One region of the Streptomyces sp. NPDC091279 genome, then DNA from elsewhere that is predicted to be linked to it. Evidence: riboswitches for the same ligand, from Rfam matches in the RefSeq annotation. Region 1 holds a riboswitch; each other region holds the start of a gene.
The links. A riboswitch is a leader RNA that binds a small molecule or an ion and turns the genes downstream of it on or off. The one in region 1 is predicted to bind cyclic di-AMP.

Region 1 (4,583 bases):
CGCGGAGGGCGCCCTTTGGGGGCGCGAGGAACTGCGCGAGCGGCCACACTCGACCCGCACCCGCGCTCCCAGCGCACCCCCACCCCATGAGGCGCCCCAAAAACCACGCCGCAGCCGAACCAGGACCGCGAGGAACCACACAAGGGGGCGCGGGGAACTGCGCATCCAGGGGCGCGGGGAACTGCGCAAAACCACCACGCACCCGCACCCTCAAACGCACCCCACACCGCACCCGCCCCGCAGGGACGCTCAGGCCACCGGAGCAATCCGGTTCTTGATGTCGTCGGGCGACAAGACACCCTTCGCCGTCACGTGGTCCCCGGACGACTCCCCCCGCAACCGCCGCCCGATCCACGGCACGAGATACTCCCGAGCCCAATGCACATCATCCCGCCGCACCTCCAACGTGCCGCGAGGAGGCAACGGCGGCCACGCCTGATCAGGATCGGCCGGCACCTCGACACCGAGCACCTGCCCCGCCCGCAGGGCAACCCGCGTGTGCCCGTCGGCGGACAGATGCAGCCGGTCGTTGTCCCAGGCCCGCCGATCCTGCACGGTCCGCAGGGACCACAGGTCGAGCACCGGGCACCCGTGCCGATCGGCGATGGCCCGCACATGCCCGTTGTACGTGGCGATCTTGCCGCGCAGATGCTTGAGGACGGGCACCCCCCGGGTGTCGAACCCGGTGGTCACCATCACCGTCCCGCACGCCTCCGTCAGCCGCACGACCCCCCGCTCGAACCGCTCCGCGACCTCGTCGGGATCGGTGCCGGGCCGGATGATGTCGTTGCCACCCGCACAGAAGGAGACCAGGTCAGGGGCGAGTTCAAGGACCTTGGGCACCTGGTCCTCGATCACCTGGTCGAGAAGTTTGCCGCGTACCGCGAGGTTCGTGTACGCGAAGTCGCCCTCGGGGCGCCGATCGGCGAGCAGGACCGCGAACCGGTCGGCCCAGCCGACGAACGCCCCGTCGGGGCCGGGGTCGCCGACGCCTTCGGTGAAGCTGTCCCCCACCGCAACGTACGACCCGATCACTACTCTGCTGTCATTCTTCGAATCGTCTGCCACCCCGCCATGATTCACCTTCGAATAAGGCCTACGCGACCGTAGGAAGCGGTCAAGGAACGGTGAGATGAACCACTCCTAAAGTGTTGGCCAAGGAAGGAATAACAACCCACACAGGGTGGTTGAGGCGGCAACCTCGCTGAAGCCGCCCCTCCGGTTACCCGGCGGCCCGCCACACCCGGAAGTCCCGGACCCGGAAGTGGCTCCACGTGGTCCGGAAGGCGAAGTGCCCGTCGGTGTACGGCTGCGGGTCGGCGTGGTCGAAGACCAGCCGCCCGTTGTTCCACCAGCGGACCGTGGAGCCGTCGGAGACGATCCGGACCTGGTGCGGCCGGTTCGCCACGAGCAGCGGCTCGGTGTAGTCGAGCACCAGCGGCCGGACCCCGGCAAGGCCGACGTAACGGCGCAGTCGGGTCGTGGTGTTGTAGTTGGCGCCGTATCCGGAGTAGTACGTGGTGAGCTGGTCGTACTCCTCCAGGGCGCCGCCGCGCGGGGTGGCGAAGAGGTCGTGCGGGGAACGGACGTCGGTGGCGTTCCAGAAGTTGTTGAGGTCGGAGACCCGGTCGTTGGGCCCGCCCTCGGAGACCGGCGTGGCGGTGTACTCGATGACGTAGGGGCCGGTGAGCCGCCGGCGGAGCCATACGGTCGCGCCGCTCGGCACGTCGATCTCCAGCACTCCTCGGGACGCGGTGACCGTGCCGCCGTCCTGGAGTTCGGTCGCCCACTTGCCGAGTCCGTGCCGGAAGTCGTCGTGGGCGATCAGGTCCCGGTGCCGGCGGGGCGTGGCGCTCGCGGCCGGCGCGGGGGCGAGGGCCAGCGCGGCGGTCGCTGCGGCCAGGGCTCCGAAGGTTCTGCGCGTCGTCGTCACGGAGATCACTCTGCCCCGTGCTCACGGACCCTGTCGACACCGCGGATCGAGCCGCAACACCGTGGACACACCGGCCTGTTGGCCGACGCACCGGAGGCCGGACCCGGGGATCGGGGTCCGGCCTCCGGTGGTCTGCGGGGCCGGGGTCAGCCGACCGTGACGCCCTTGGTGCGGAGGTAGGCGACCGGGTCCACGTCGGAGCCGTAGTCCGGGGTGGTGCGGATCTCGAAGTGCAGGTGCGGTCCTGTCACGTTGCCGGTGGCGCCGGAGAGCCCGACCTGCTGCCCCTCGGTCACGGTCTGCCCGGCCGACACCGACAGTTCGGAGAGGTGCGCGTACTGGGCGTAGTAGCCGTCGGCGAGCTTGATGACGACCTGGTTGCCGTACGCGCCGCCCCAGCCGGCCGTGACGACGGTGCCGGCGCCCACGGCCTTGACGCTGGTGCCGGTCGGGACGATGAAGTCGACGCCGGTGTGGTAACCGCTCGACCACATGGAACCGGAGGCGTGGTACGGGGTGCCGATGGTGGCCCCGGTGACCGGCAGGGTGAAGCCGGAGGAACTGCTCGTCGACGCACTGCTCTTCCCGGAGGACGTCTGGGAAGAACTCGCGGAATTCGAGGAGCTGGAAGAGGAAGAGCCCGAAGAGCCCGAAGAATGCGAGGAGTTCGAGGAACTCGACGATTCCGACGGCTTCGACGACTGCGACGGCTTCGAGGGCGCCGATTCTCCGCCGGTCCCCGCGGCCTTCGTGCCGATCGTGAGCTTGAGCCCTGGGTGGATCAACGAGGGGTTGTCGCCGACGGCCCGCCGATTGTCGGAGTAGAGCCGCTCCCAGCCACCGCTGACGTGCTGCTCGTCGGCGATCTTCGCGAGCCAGTCACCGGAACGCACCGCATAGGTCCGTACGCCCGAGTCGGCCGTCGACCGCTGTTTCGCGGCCGACTTCTCGGCGGCGGCCGGAAGGGCCTGGACGGCCTTTTCGGAAACCGTCCGGGCGGTGGATTGCGCGGTCGCCGCGTGGGCGCCGGCGGCCCCCATGAGCGGAAGGGCGAGAGCGGCCCCGCCGGTTCCGGCGACGGCTATCGAGCGACTGAAGCGCGGGGGCTTCGGACGGCGGTGCTTACCCTTCGCGGGCATGACGCATTCCTCTCCGGTGCCTGCGAGGTGAGCTGTCGGGTGCGAGCTGGAGATGCCCGGCCGCGCTTTTCGGCGCGGCTTAACCCCAAAGCCTGTTCCGGAGACCGGAACAGGCGGTGATGCCTGTGGGTCCCCCGCTCCTGCCGGGTACGAGTGAGTAGTCCGGATTCCGGTCGGCGGCAGGATTAGGCATCCGCCCGGATGGGTGGCGAACGTAAGCGACGAAGACGCCACAGAACAAGCGGCGGTTCCCTGTGAATGTGTTTCCTGTGATCCAGCACTGAAATTCGCCGTCACCCTGCGTGCAAGGAATGGTCCACGCTCGGGGTGAACTCCCTTGAAAAGCACCCTCATTACGTGAACATGTCGAGCCACCCTCGGTCACGACTATGACGCTCCTCACGTGACGCTGCTCCAGCCCCCTTCATTCCAGAGCGAGTTGGAATGAAGGGGGCCTAAGCGCAAACGAGGGAGTTAATACGGACAGAAGGTTCAGATACGGCGCAGCCGGATGACCTTCGCGTCGAGATCGCCACGCAACCCGGTGGCCAGCCCGTGATGCAGCAGCACGGCACCCCGGTGGACTTCACCCGTGTCACGGCATTCATACGATGCCGTCGGGTCGAGCCCGCGCAGCCGCAGCGCCGGTGCGGGATTGCCGTAACTCTGCGACTGGAGCCAGGCCAGCACCACCGCCTCGTCCCCGCGCACATACTGCACGGCGCTCAGCCCGCCGCCCGGCGGCCGGAGCCGGTAGAGGTCGCCGCGCTGCACGACGGGCCGGATCTCCTTGTAGAGGTCCACCCACTCGGCGGCCTCGGTCAGCTCCTCCTCGCTCCACTCGGTGAGGTCGCCGCCGACCCCGAGCACCCCGGCCATGGCACTCACGAACCGGAAACGCAGCGAGCTGGCCCGGCCGTTGAGCTGGGTGTTGGGGCTGTCGGTGACCCAGGCGGCCATCACGCGCGCGGGGTGCAGCTGACTGAAGCCGTGCTGGATGGCGAGCCGGTCCAGCGGGTCGGTGTTGTCGGAGGTCCACACCTGGTCGGTGCGGCTCATGATCCCGAGGTCGATCCGGCCGCCGCCGCCCGAGCAGGACTCGAAGGCGACACCGGGGTGGGCCTCGCGCAGCCGGTCCAGCAGGGCGTACAGGGCGCTCACATGGTCGACCCACAGGCGCTGCGGGTAGGGCTCACCCGGCCAGCCCGCGTCGGTGAAGCAGCGGTTGAAGTCCCACTTGACGTAGTCGATGGGGGCACTGGACAGGAGGGTGTCGAGCCGCTCCCAGAGATACTCCTGGACGTCCTCGCGGGCCAGGTTCAGCACCAGCTGGTTGCGGAACTCGGTGCGTGCGCGGCCGGGCTGGAACTGCACCCAGTCGGGGTGCGCGCGGTACAGGTCGCTGTCCGGGTTGACCATCTCCGGCTCGACCCAGATGCCGAACTGCATACCGAGCGCGTGCACCTGGTCGGCGAGCGGCTTGAGACCGCCGGGGAAGCGGTCGGTATTGG
Region 2 (4,583 bases), on a different contig from region 1:
CGCTGTCCTGTCGATCGTCGGGGACATCGACCCGGAGCAGACGCTCGCCTGGGTGGAGAAGTACTTCGGCTCGATCGCGTCCTACGACGGCAAGCCCGCGCCCCGTGACGGTTCGTTGCCCGACATCATCGGCGACGAACTGCGCGAGGTCGTCGAGGAGGACGTCCCCTCGCGCGCGCTGACGGCCGCCTACCGGATGCCGGCGGACGGTACGCGTGCGTGCGACGCGGCCGACCTGGCGCTCACCGTCCTGTTCGGCGGCGAGTCCTCCCGCGTCTACAACCGCCTGGTGCGCCGCGACCGTACGGCCGTCACCGCGTGGGGCGGGCTGTGGCGCTTCGCCGGGGCGCCCTCGCTGGGCATCCTCGACGTGAAGACGTCGGGCGAGGCGGAGGTCGCCGCCGTCGAGCGGGCCGTCGACGAGGAGCTGGCCCGGTTCGCCGAGGAGGGGCCGACGGCCGAGGAGATGGAGCGCGCCCAGGCGCAGTTGGAGCGCGAGTGGCTGGACCGGCTCGGTACCGTCCACGGCCGCGCCGACGAACTGTGCAAGTACGCCGTCCTGTTCGGCGACCCGCAGCTCGCCCTCACCGCCGTCGGACGCGTCCTGGACGTGACGGCCGAGGAGGTCCAGGAGGTCGCCAAGGCGCGCCTGCATCCGCGCAACCGCGCGGTCCTGGTCTACGAGCCCACTGCCGACACCGACACCGACACCGACACCGAAGCCGACGCGCCGGAAGCCGCGGCCACCGACGAGACCGAGGAGGCGGCCCGGTGACCGAGCTCGCCACGATGGACTTCCACCCCCAGCCGCAGGGCGGCGAGCCCAAGGTCTGGGCCTTCCCGGCACCCGAGCGGGCCACCCTCGACAACGGCCTGACGATCCTGCGCTGCCACCGCCCGGGCCAGCAGGTCGTCGCCGTCGAAGTGGGCCTGGACGCGCCCCTGGACGCCGAGCCGACCGGCCTCGAAGGCGTCGCCACGATCATGGCGCGGGCCTTCTCCGAGGGCACCGACAAGCACTCCGCCGAGGAGTTCGCGGCCGAACTGGAGCGCTGCGGCGCCACCTTGGACGCGCACGCCGACCACCCCGGTGTCCGCATCGCCCTGGAGGTGCCGGCGTCCCGCCTGGAGCGGGCCCTCGGACTGCTCGCCGACGCGCTCAGGGCGCCCGCGTTCGCCGACAGCGAGATCGAACGGCTGGTCGACAACCGGCTCGACGAGATCCCGCACGAGACGGCCAACCCGTCCCGCCGGGCCGCCAAGGAACTCTCCAAGGAGCTGTTCCCGCAGACCTCGCGCATGTCCCGGCCCCGCCAGGGCACCGAGGAGTCGGTGCGCGCCATCGACTCGGCGGCCGTCCGCGCCTTCTACGAGAGCAACGTCCGCCCCGCGACGGCCACCGCGGTCGTCGTCGGCGACCTCACCGGCATCGACCTCGACACCCTGCTCGGCGACACCCTGGGCGCCTGGACGGGCGCCCCCGCCGAGGCCCGGAAGATGCCCCCGGTGACCGCCGACGACCGGGGACGCGTCGTCATCGTCGACCGCCCCGGAGCCGTCCAGACACAGCTGCTGATCGGCCGCGTCGGCGCCGACCGGCACGACCGGGTGTGGCCGGCCCAGGTGGTCGGCACCTACTGCCTCGGCGGCACCCTCACCTCCCGCCTGGACCGCGTCCTGCGCGAGGAGAAGGGCTACACCTACGGCGTGCGGGCGTTCACCCAGGTGCTGCGCTCGGCGCCGGACGGCACCGGGATCGCGATGCTCGGCATCAGCGGCTCCGTCGACACGCCGAACACCGGACCGGCCCTCGACGACCTCTGGAAGGTGGTCCGCGGAGTCGCGCAGGAGGGGCTGACGGACGCCGAGCGGGACGCCGCCGTGCAGTTCCTGGTCGGCGTGGCGCCGCTCAAGTACGAGACCGCCGCGGCCGTCGCGGGCACCCTGGCCGACCAGGTCGAGCAGCATCTGCCGGACGATCACCAGGCCACGCTGTACCGGCAGTTGGCCGCCACCGGCACCGTGGAGGCCACCGCGGCCGTCGTCAGCGCCTTCCCGGTGGACCGTCTGGTCACGATCCTCGTCGGGGACGCCGCCGCCATCAAGGAGCCCGTCGAGGCCCTCGGCATCGGCGACGTCACCGTCGTCGCCGCGGAGTAGCCGGGCACCCGCGCGCGGGAACGACGTTGAGGAGTCGTCAGGACAGGCCCCGGTGACGGAGACGTCGCCGGGGCCTTCCGGTGTCCCCGACATGGCCGCGGAGTGTCCGAATTGAGGGAGAGGCTGCCCGTCTGCCCTGTGGGATGCGCTACAAAAACAGTGATCCGTTTGAGGATCGAACGGCGGCCCGCTTAGCGTCTCCCCGGCTGTCCGTCAGGCACCGCGCCGCATCCCGCGGCACCGGGCAGTCATCGCCGAGTCCCCCCACGGCGCGAGCCAGGGGAGCCGGGGACCCACGCAGTCCCTGGGGTGAATCGGACGCCCGCGCTGGTCGAGGGGGTCCGTAGGAGACCTTCCTGCTCCGAACCCGTCAGCTAACCCGGTAGGCGAGAGGGAAGGAAAGGACCAGCCACCACATGGCGTTCAACTGCGCCACCGGGAAGCACCGCCGGCCCACCCGCACGCAGCGCACCACCGCCCGCGCGGCCGGCATCGCGGCCCTCGCCACCACCGGCGTCGTCGGCACCCTGGCCGCCCCGGCGCTCGCCGCCGAGAACGTCGGCTTCACCGAGAACGCCGTCGAGCAGACCGGTCTCACCCCCGTCGTCACCCTCGGGGACCGGGTCGCCGACAGGATCGACGCCCAGGCCGCCGCGCAGAAGCAGGCCGCCGAACAGGCCGCCCGCAAGGAGGCCGCCCAGGAGGCCGCGCGCAAGAAGGCCGAGGCGAAGGCCAAGGCCGAGCACGAGGCCAAGGAGCGTGCCGCCCGCGACGCCGAGCGCGCCCGCCTCAACGCCTTCGTGCTGCCGATCAGCGGTTCCTACGTCTCCACCGGCTACCAGGCCGGCAGCTCCCTGTGGTCCTCCGGCAGCCACACCGGCGTCGACTTCCACGCCGCGAGCGGTACCTCCGTGCACGCGGTCGGCTCCGGCACCGTCGTCGAGACCGGCTGGGGCGGCGCCTACGGCAACCAGATCGTCATCAAGATGAACGACGGCACGTACACCCAGTACGGCCACCTGTCGTCCATCGGCGTCTCCGCGGGCCAGACGGTCACCCCGGGCCAGCAGATCGGCCTCTCCGGCGCCACCGGCAACGTCACGGGCCCGCACCTCCACTTCGAGGCCAGGACCAGCCCCGAGTACGGCTCCGACATCGACCCGGTCGCCTACCTCCGCGCCCACGGTGTGAGCGTCTGACGGCACCCCAGCGCCTCGTGTGAAACCCCGGTTCCCTGTGAGCCGGGGTTTTCCTCGTTTCCCACGCCCCGCTGTCCAAAAAATATCCATGGATTCCGGTCCGCCATCGGAAATTCTCGCTCATTGCCATAGAGTCAATGAACACGCGTCAATCGGCGACGTTTCACGGGGATTAATGCGGAGGCTGTCATGCGTATTCCGGCGCATTCGGTGTGCACGGCGATCCGGGACGACATCGTCGCCGGTGCCTACGAGCGCGGCAGCCGGCTCACCGAAGAACTCCTCGCCCGCCGCTACGGCGTCTCCCGCGTCCCCGTGCGCGAGGCGCTGCGCACCCTGGAGGCGGAGGGCTTCGTCGTAACCCGTCGGCACGCGGGCGCGTGCGTGGCCGAACCGACCGAGCAGGAGGCCGCCGACCTGCTGGAGATGCGCCTGCTCCTGGAGCCGCTCGGCGCCTCCCGGGCCGCCCAGCGGCGCACCGAGGCCCACCTCAAGGTGTTGCGCGGCCTGGTCAGGCTGGGTCAGGAGCGCGCCAGGAGGGGCAACAGCGAGGATCTGCGCTCACTGGGCGGCTGGTTCCACGAGACCCTCGCCCAGGCCGCCGGCAGCCCCGCCCTGACCTCGATGCTCACCCAGCTGCGCCACAAGATCGCCTGGATGTACGCGGTGGACGCGCCGCTCAGCCCCGCCGAGTCCTGGGCCGAGCACGGCGCGATCGTGGACGCGGTGACCCGCGGTGACGCCGAGCGCGCGCGGGCGATCACCGCCCTGCACACCGAGCGCTCGACCGCGGGCCACCGGCTGCGTTTCGGCGGCCCCGACCGCGCCGATCGTGTGAGGAACTCGCAACCTCCCGTAAACATGTCGGGCCTGCGTCATTAACACGGGCGCCGTATACAAAGAAGTGCAATTCGGTGGACGTTCCTTTCCGCTGCCTGAATTCACGCGCGTCGGCAATTGTGGCGACGCGCCCCACGTATGCCCGCGATCGGTGATTCCGGATCGCGGCGACGGCGAATTCCACGCACGCTGTCCGATTCCCGCACGCTGTCCGATGCACGCCCGCCGCCCGGGAACGGCGAAGCCGCGCCGCCCGGAAAGGGCGACGCGGCTCCGGCGTGGTGCGCGAGGCGCTCAGACCGTCTCGGGCAGCTCCTCCAGGCCCTCGGCGACCAGCTTGGCCAGCCGGTCCAGCGCGGCGTCCGCGCCCTCGGCGTCGGAGGC
Region 3 (4,583 bases), on a different contig from region 1:
TCCTCGAACTGGAGGATGTTGCGGATCGTCGCGCCCCGGAAGGCGTAGATCGACTGGTCGGCGTCGCCGACGACGCACAGTTCGGCGGGCGGCAGTTCGTGCTCGGCGAGCGGGACCGGCGGCACGTCGAGGGGCCGCTCGGCGCTGCCGACCAGCTCACGCACGAGCGCGTACTGGGCGTGGTTGGTGTCCTGGTACTCGTCGACGAGGACGTGCCGGAAACGGCGGCGGTAGTGCTCGGCGACGTCGGGGAAGGCGCGCAGCAGGTTGACCGTCGTCATGATCAGGTCGTCGAAGTCGAGGGCGTTCGCCTCGCGCAGCCGTGACTGGTACATGGCGTAGGCCTGCGCGAGGGTCTTCTCGAAACCGTCGGCGGCCTGCGCGGCGAAGTCCTCCTCGTCGATCAGCTCGTTCTTCAGGTTGGAGATCTTGGCGCTGAACGACTTCGGCGGGTAGCGCTTGGGGTCCAGGTCCAGGTCGCGGCAGACCAGGGCCATCAGGCGCTTGGAGTCGGCGGCGTCGTAGATCGAGAACGACGAGGTGAAGCCGAGCTTCTTGCTCTCCCGGCGCAGGATGCGCACGCACGCGCTGTGGAACGTCATCACCCACATGGCGTTCGCGCGCGGTCCGACGAGCTGCTCGACGCGCTCCTTCATCTCACCGGCGGCCTTGTTGGTGAAGGTGATCGCGAGGATCTGGCCCGGGTGCGCGTTCCGCTCGGCCAGGAGGTAGGCGATGCGGTGGGTGAGCACCCGGGTCTTGCCGGAACCGGCTCCGGCCACGATGAGCAGCGGGGTCCCGGCGTGGACGACGGCCTTCTTCTGGTTGTCGTTCAACCCGTCGACCAGGGCTGCGGCGTCCAGGACCGGACGCGGGGCGCCGTCGCGGTAGTGGGTGTCGCGGTCCGGGGGCGCGTCGAACTTCCCGCCGAACAGGTCGTCCGGAATCGACTCCGGGGCGTGCTCGTCCTCGGGTGGTGGCGGGGGTTCCTCGTCGTGCCCGCGGGGGGTCTGGAGGTTCGCCAGGAAGCTGTCGTCAAAGAGGCTGCTCATCGCTCTCCGAGTCTAGGCGGCCCCACTGACAGCCCGCCCCCGCCCTGAGAACATCCACCGCGCACGGACGTCCGGCCACGCCACCCGCGACCGCCCGTGACCAGGCGTTCACGTGCGGCGACCGACCCCCGCACACCTTCCCGAGGTCACGAAAACGTATCGGGCATATCGGCCATCAACCTTCACAGAGGCCACACGAGTTGGCTACCGTTCCGGCAAGGCCGCACGACCCTCTCCGGCGAACGTCGCCGGGCCGCGCGGCCGCCGCCGAGTCCGGGCCGCCGCCGCGCATCCGGAGCCGGGGACCCACACCGATCCCGGGGTGAATCGGTCCGCCCTCCCCTCGCGGGACGGGCACCGTAGGGCAACCCTTCCGAAGCACGCGCCCGAACCCGACAGCCGACTCGGTAGGCGGATATGGGAAGGAGTCGCCACTCTTGGCGTCGCACCGCAAGTCGCGCCCCTCGGGAGCACGCGCAGCAGGCATCCGCACCCCCGCCCTCGCCACGGCCGCCCTGACCTCCGTCGCCCTGCTGTCCCAGACGGCCGACGCCGCCCCCGCCCCCGACGGCAAGCCGAGCCTGGAGGAGGTCGAGAAGAAGGTCGACGACCTGTACCGGCAGGCCGAGTCGGCGACCGAGAAGTACAACGCGGCCAAGGAGCGGACCACCAAGCAGCGCAAGCGCGTCGACACGCTCCTCGACGACGTCGCCCGGCGCACCCAGAAGCTCAACTCCGCGCGGGAGGAGCTGGGTTCCTTCGCCGCGGCCCAGTACCGTTCCGGGGCCTCGACGCCGGACACGGCGACCTTCCTGCTCTCCGACACGCCGCAGGACTACTTCGACCAGACCCAGCTGATGAGCCGTCTGACCTCCCGCCAGAAGGGCGCGGTCGACGACTACGTCACCGAGCAGTCGGCGACCATGAAGAAGCGCCAGGAGGCCACCCGGAGCCTTGAGACGCTCACCGAGACCCAGAGCGACCTGCACACGGCCAAGGCCACCGTGCAGCAGAAACTCTCCGCCGCGCGCGCGATGCTGTCGAAGCTGACCGCCGAGGAGAAGGCGCGGCTCGCGGAGATCGAGCGGAAGAAGCAGGAGGCCGCCGCCGAGAAGGCCGCCGAACTCGCGAAGCAGCAGAAGGCGGAGCAGGCGGCCCGACAGGACACCCCTGACTCGTCGTCCTCGTCATCCTCGTCCGCCTCGTCGTCCCCTTCCGCCTCTTCCTCCTCCTCCGCCTCGGGCGACGCGTACTCCGTCAAGGCGGGGAAAGCGCTTGCGTTCGCCCGCGCGCAGGTCGGCAAGCCGTATGTCTGGGGTGCCACCGGACCCGGCTCCTACGACTGCTCCGGCCTCACGCAGGCCGCCTGGAAGGCCGCGGGCGTCACCCTCCCGCGCACCACCTACGACCAGGTGAACGCCGGAACGACCGTCCCCCTCGCCGACGCCCGCCCCGGTGACCTGATCTTCTTCTACGACGACGTCACCCACGTGGGCCTCTACATCGGCAACGGCATGATGATCCACGCCCCGAAGCCGGGCGCGTACGTCCGCGAGGAGTCCGTCTACTACGGCGGCGAGTCGATCATCCACAGCGTGGTCCGCCCGGCCTGAGCCGACACCGACCCGGCCGCACGCGCGCGTAGGCATCGACGGCACCCGCCGTCGCGGCACGCACGCGTACGGCCGTTTTGGCATATGCCCGGCCCGTGTCCGTGCGCCCGCGCCGCCCTGCGCGACCGTTTCCGCCCGCCCGCGCGTGCCCCGCGACCGCCGCGCCGGGTGCTCCCTAGCATCGGCCCATGTCCGCCCCTCACGGTCCCGCGTCCGGCTCCCTCTCCCCGCGCGCGTGGTGGGCACGCCGTTCGCCGGAGGCCGGGGCCGCCGTGCTGGCGACGGGCATCCTGTCGGTGGGGCTGCGGCTGACGGGGCACGAGGTGCTGTCGCTGATCGCCCTGGTGCTCGCGTGCGGGGCGTGGCTGGTGCTGGCCGCGCGCTTCGTCACGGGGCTGCTGTGGGACCGGGCGCGATGGATGGCGGCGGCCCGGGTGCCGGGGGCCCTGACGGCCGTCGCGGCGACCGCCGTTCTCGGCACCCGCTTCTCCGACCTGGGCCGGCATCTCCTCGCCGACGCGCTGCTGGCGCTGGCCGCCGCCCTGTGGCCGGCGCTGCTGATCGACGTCGTACGGCACTGGCGGCGGCGCGGGATGTCCGGCGGGGTGTTCCTGGCCTGCGTGGCGACGCAGGGGCTCGCCGCGCTGTCCGGCACGCTCGCCGGGGCGCAGACGGCGGCGTGGCTCGCGTACACCGCTCTGGTGCTGTTCTGGGGCGGCCTGGTCCTCTACTGCGTCGCGCTGGCCTGTTTCGACCTACGACAACTGTTCGAGGGCGCCGGTGACCAGTGGGTGGCGGGCGGCGCGCTCGCCATCTCCGCGCTGGCCGGCTCGACCCTGCTCGCCGCCGACGACACACGCCTCCACCTGTGGAACGACGACGATCGCGGCGTCCTGCGCGCGGTCACCGTCGCGCTGCTGGTGCTCGCCGGCGCCTGGTACGTCGTTCTCGCCGTCGCGGAGGCGGTCCGCCCCCGGCCGCGCTACGACGTGCTCCGCTGGGCGACCGTGTTCCCGCTGGGCATGACGGCGGCGGCCACGCTGGCCGTCGGGTCCGCCGCGCGCCTCCCGTGGCTCAGGGGGCCGGGGCAGGTGCTGCTGTGGATCGCGGTGGCGGGGTGGCTCGCCGTCGCCGTGGGTGCGGCGCGCCGCTGTGCGGGCGGCCGGGCGGGGATCAGGTCCACAGCACGGCGATGAAGATGTTCACCGTGGTGAGCAGGCCCACCAGGCCGAACAGGTTCTTGTCGACCTTCTCGTCGTCGCGCTTCACGTAGACGAGGCCCAGGATCACGATGAGCAGGGCCAGCTTCACACCGATCTTGAGGGTGTTGACGTGGTGGTCGTCGGCCTGGTTGAGGCCGACCAGGAGCGCGCCGGTGACCAGCATCGTCAGCGCGCCGTGCAGCATGGCGGGCACGAAACGCGCGGTGCCCCGGCCCATCGCCTTCAGTTGCGTGAGGAAGCCGCCGAGCAGCGAGGCGATGCCGACGATGTGCAGGCCGACGAAGAGATGGATGAGTACGTCCATGAGGCCGGAGCCTAATCAGGGGCCCGAGGGCCACCCGACACCGCCCCGTCCGCCCCCCCGCCGACCGCCCGCCTGCGGGTCGGCTGTAGCACCCCGGCACGGGACTCGCCCCGGAACTGCCCGTTCGGTCAACGCACCCCGTGAATCTGCCCGTTCCGTGCCCGCGATCCGATCAGTTCCGGTCACCTCCCGACCCACTTCTGGCAGTTGCGCACATCGCGTTACCTGGTTGTCATCGGCGGGCCTAGCGTCCTCCTCCAGGTGACCGGCTCCCCACCGCCGTCCGGACCAGGGGCGGCAGTCGGCCACCATCGCCGAGGAAGTCCGGCGGCGGCCCGCTCCCCCTGTGCGGGCCGCCGCCGGACGCGTGAAGGACGCTCCCGGCGGTCGT

Region 2: linked by a shared signal. The riboswitch ahead of ACIQOU_RS34550 (M23 family metallopeptidase) and the one ahead of ACIQOU_RS26990 (peptidoglycan DD-metalloendopeptidase family protein) in region 1 are both predicted to bind cyclic di-AMP.
Region 3: linked by a shared signal. The riboswitch ahead of ACIQOU_RS22215 (NlpC/P60 family protein) and the one ahead of ACIQOU_RS26990 (peptidoglycan DD-metalloendopeptidase family protein) in region 1 are both predicted to bind cyclic di-AMP.

What each region holds. Positions count from the first base shown of each region.
Region 1 covers NZ_JBIVVA010000011.1:150,054-154,636, reverse strand. Annotated here, with positions in the region: gene ACIQOU_RS27000 (SGNH/GDSL hydrolase family protein) at 250-1,035, opposite strand; gene ACIQOU_RS26995 (DUF6250 domain-containing protein) at 1,223-1,933, opposite strand; gene ACIQOU_RS26990 (peptidoglycan DD-metalloendopeptidase family protein) at 2,080-3,072, opposite strand; cyclic di-AMP (ydaO/yuaA leader) riboswitch at 3,077-3,238, opposite strand; gene ACIQOU_RS26985 (alpha-galactosidase) at 3,565-4,583, opposite strand, start outside.
Region 2 covers NZ_JBIVVA010000019.1:102,538-107,120, forward strand. Annotated here, with positions in the region: gene ACIQOU_RS34540 (M16 family metallopeptidase) at 1-775, shown strand, start outside; gene ACIQOU_RS34545 (M16 family metallopeptidase) at 772-2,160, shown strand; cyclic di-AMP (ydaO/yuaA leader) riboswitch at 2,403-2,564, shown strand; gene ACIQOU_RS34550 (M23 family metallopeptidase) at 2,577-3,359, shown strand; gene ACIQOU_RS34555 (GntR family transcriptional regulator) at 3,549-4,241, shown strand; gene ACIQOU_RS34560 (HPr family phosphocarrier protein) at 4,494-4,583, opposite strand, start outside.
Region 3 covers NZ_JBIVVA010000008.1:346,773-351,355, reverse strand. Annotated here, with positions in the region: gene pcrA (DNA helicase PcrA) at 1-1,052, opposite strand, end outside; cyclic di-AMP (ydaO/yuaA leader) riboswitch at 1,325-1,481, shown strand; gene ACIQOU_RS22215 (NlpC/P60 family protein) at 1,490-2,665, shown strand; gene ACIQOU_RS22210 (tellurite resistance/C4-dicarboxylate transporter family protein) at 2,854-3,861, shown strand; gene ACIQOU_RS22205 (hypothetical protein) at 3,839-4,192, opposite strand.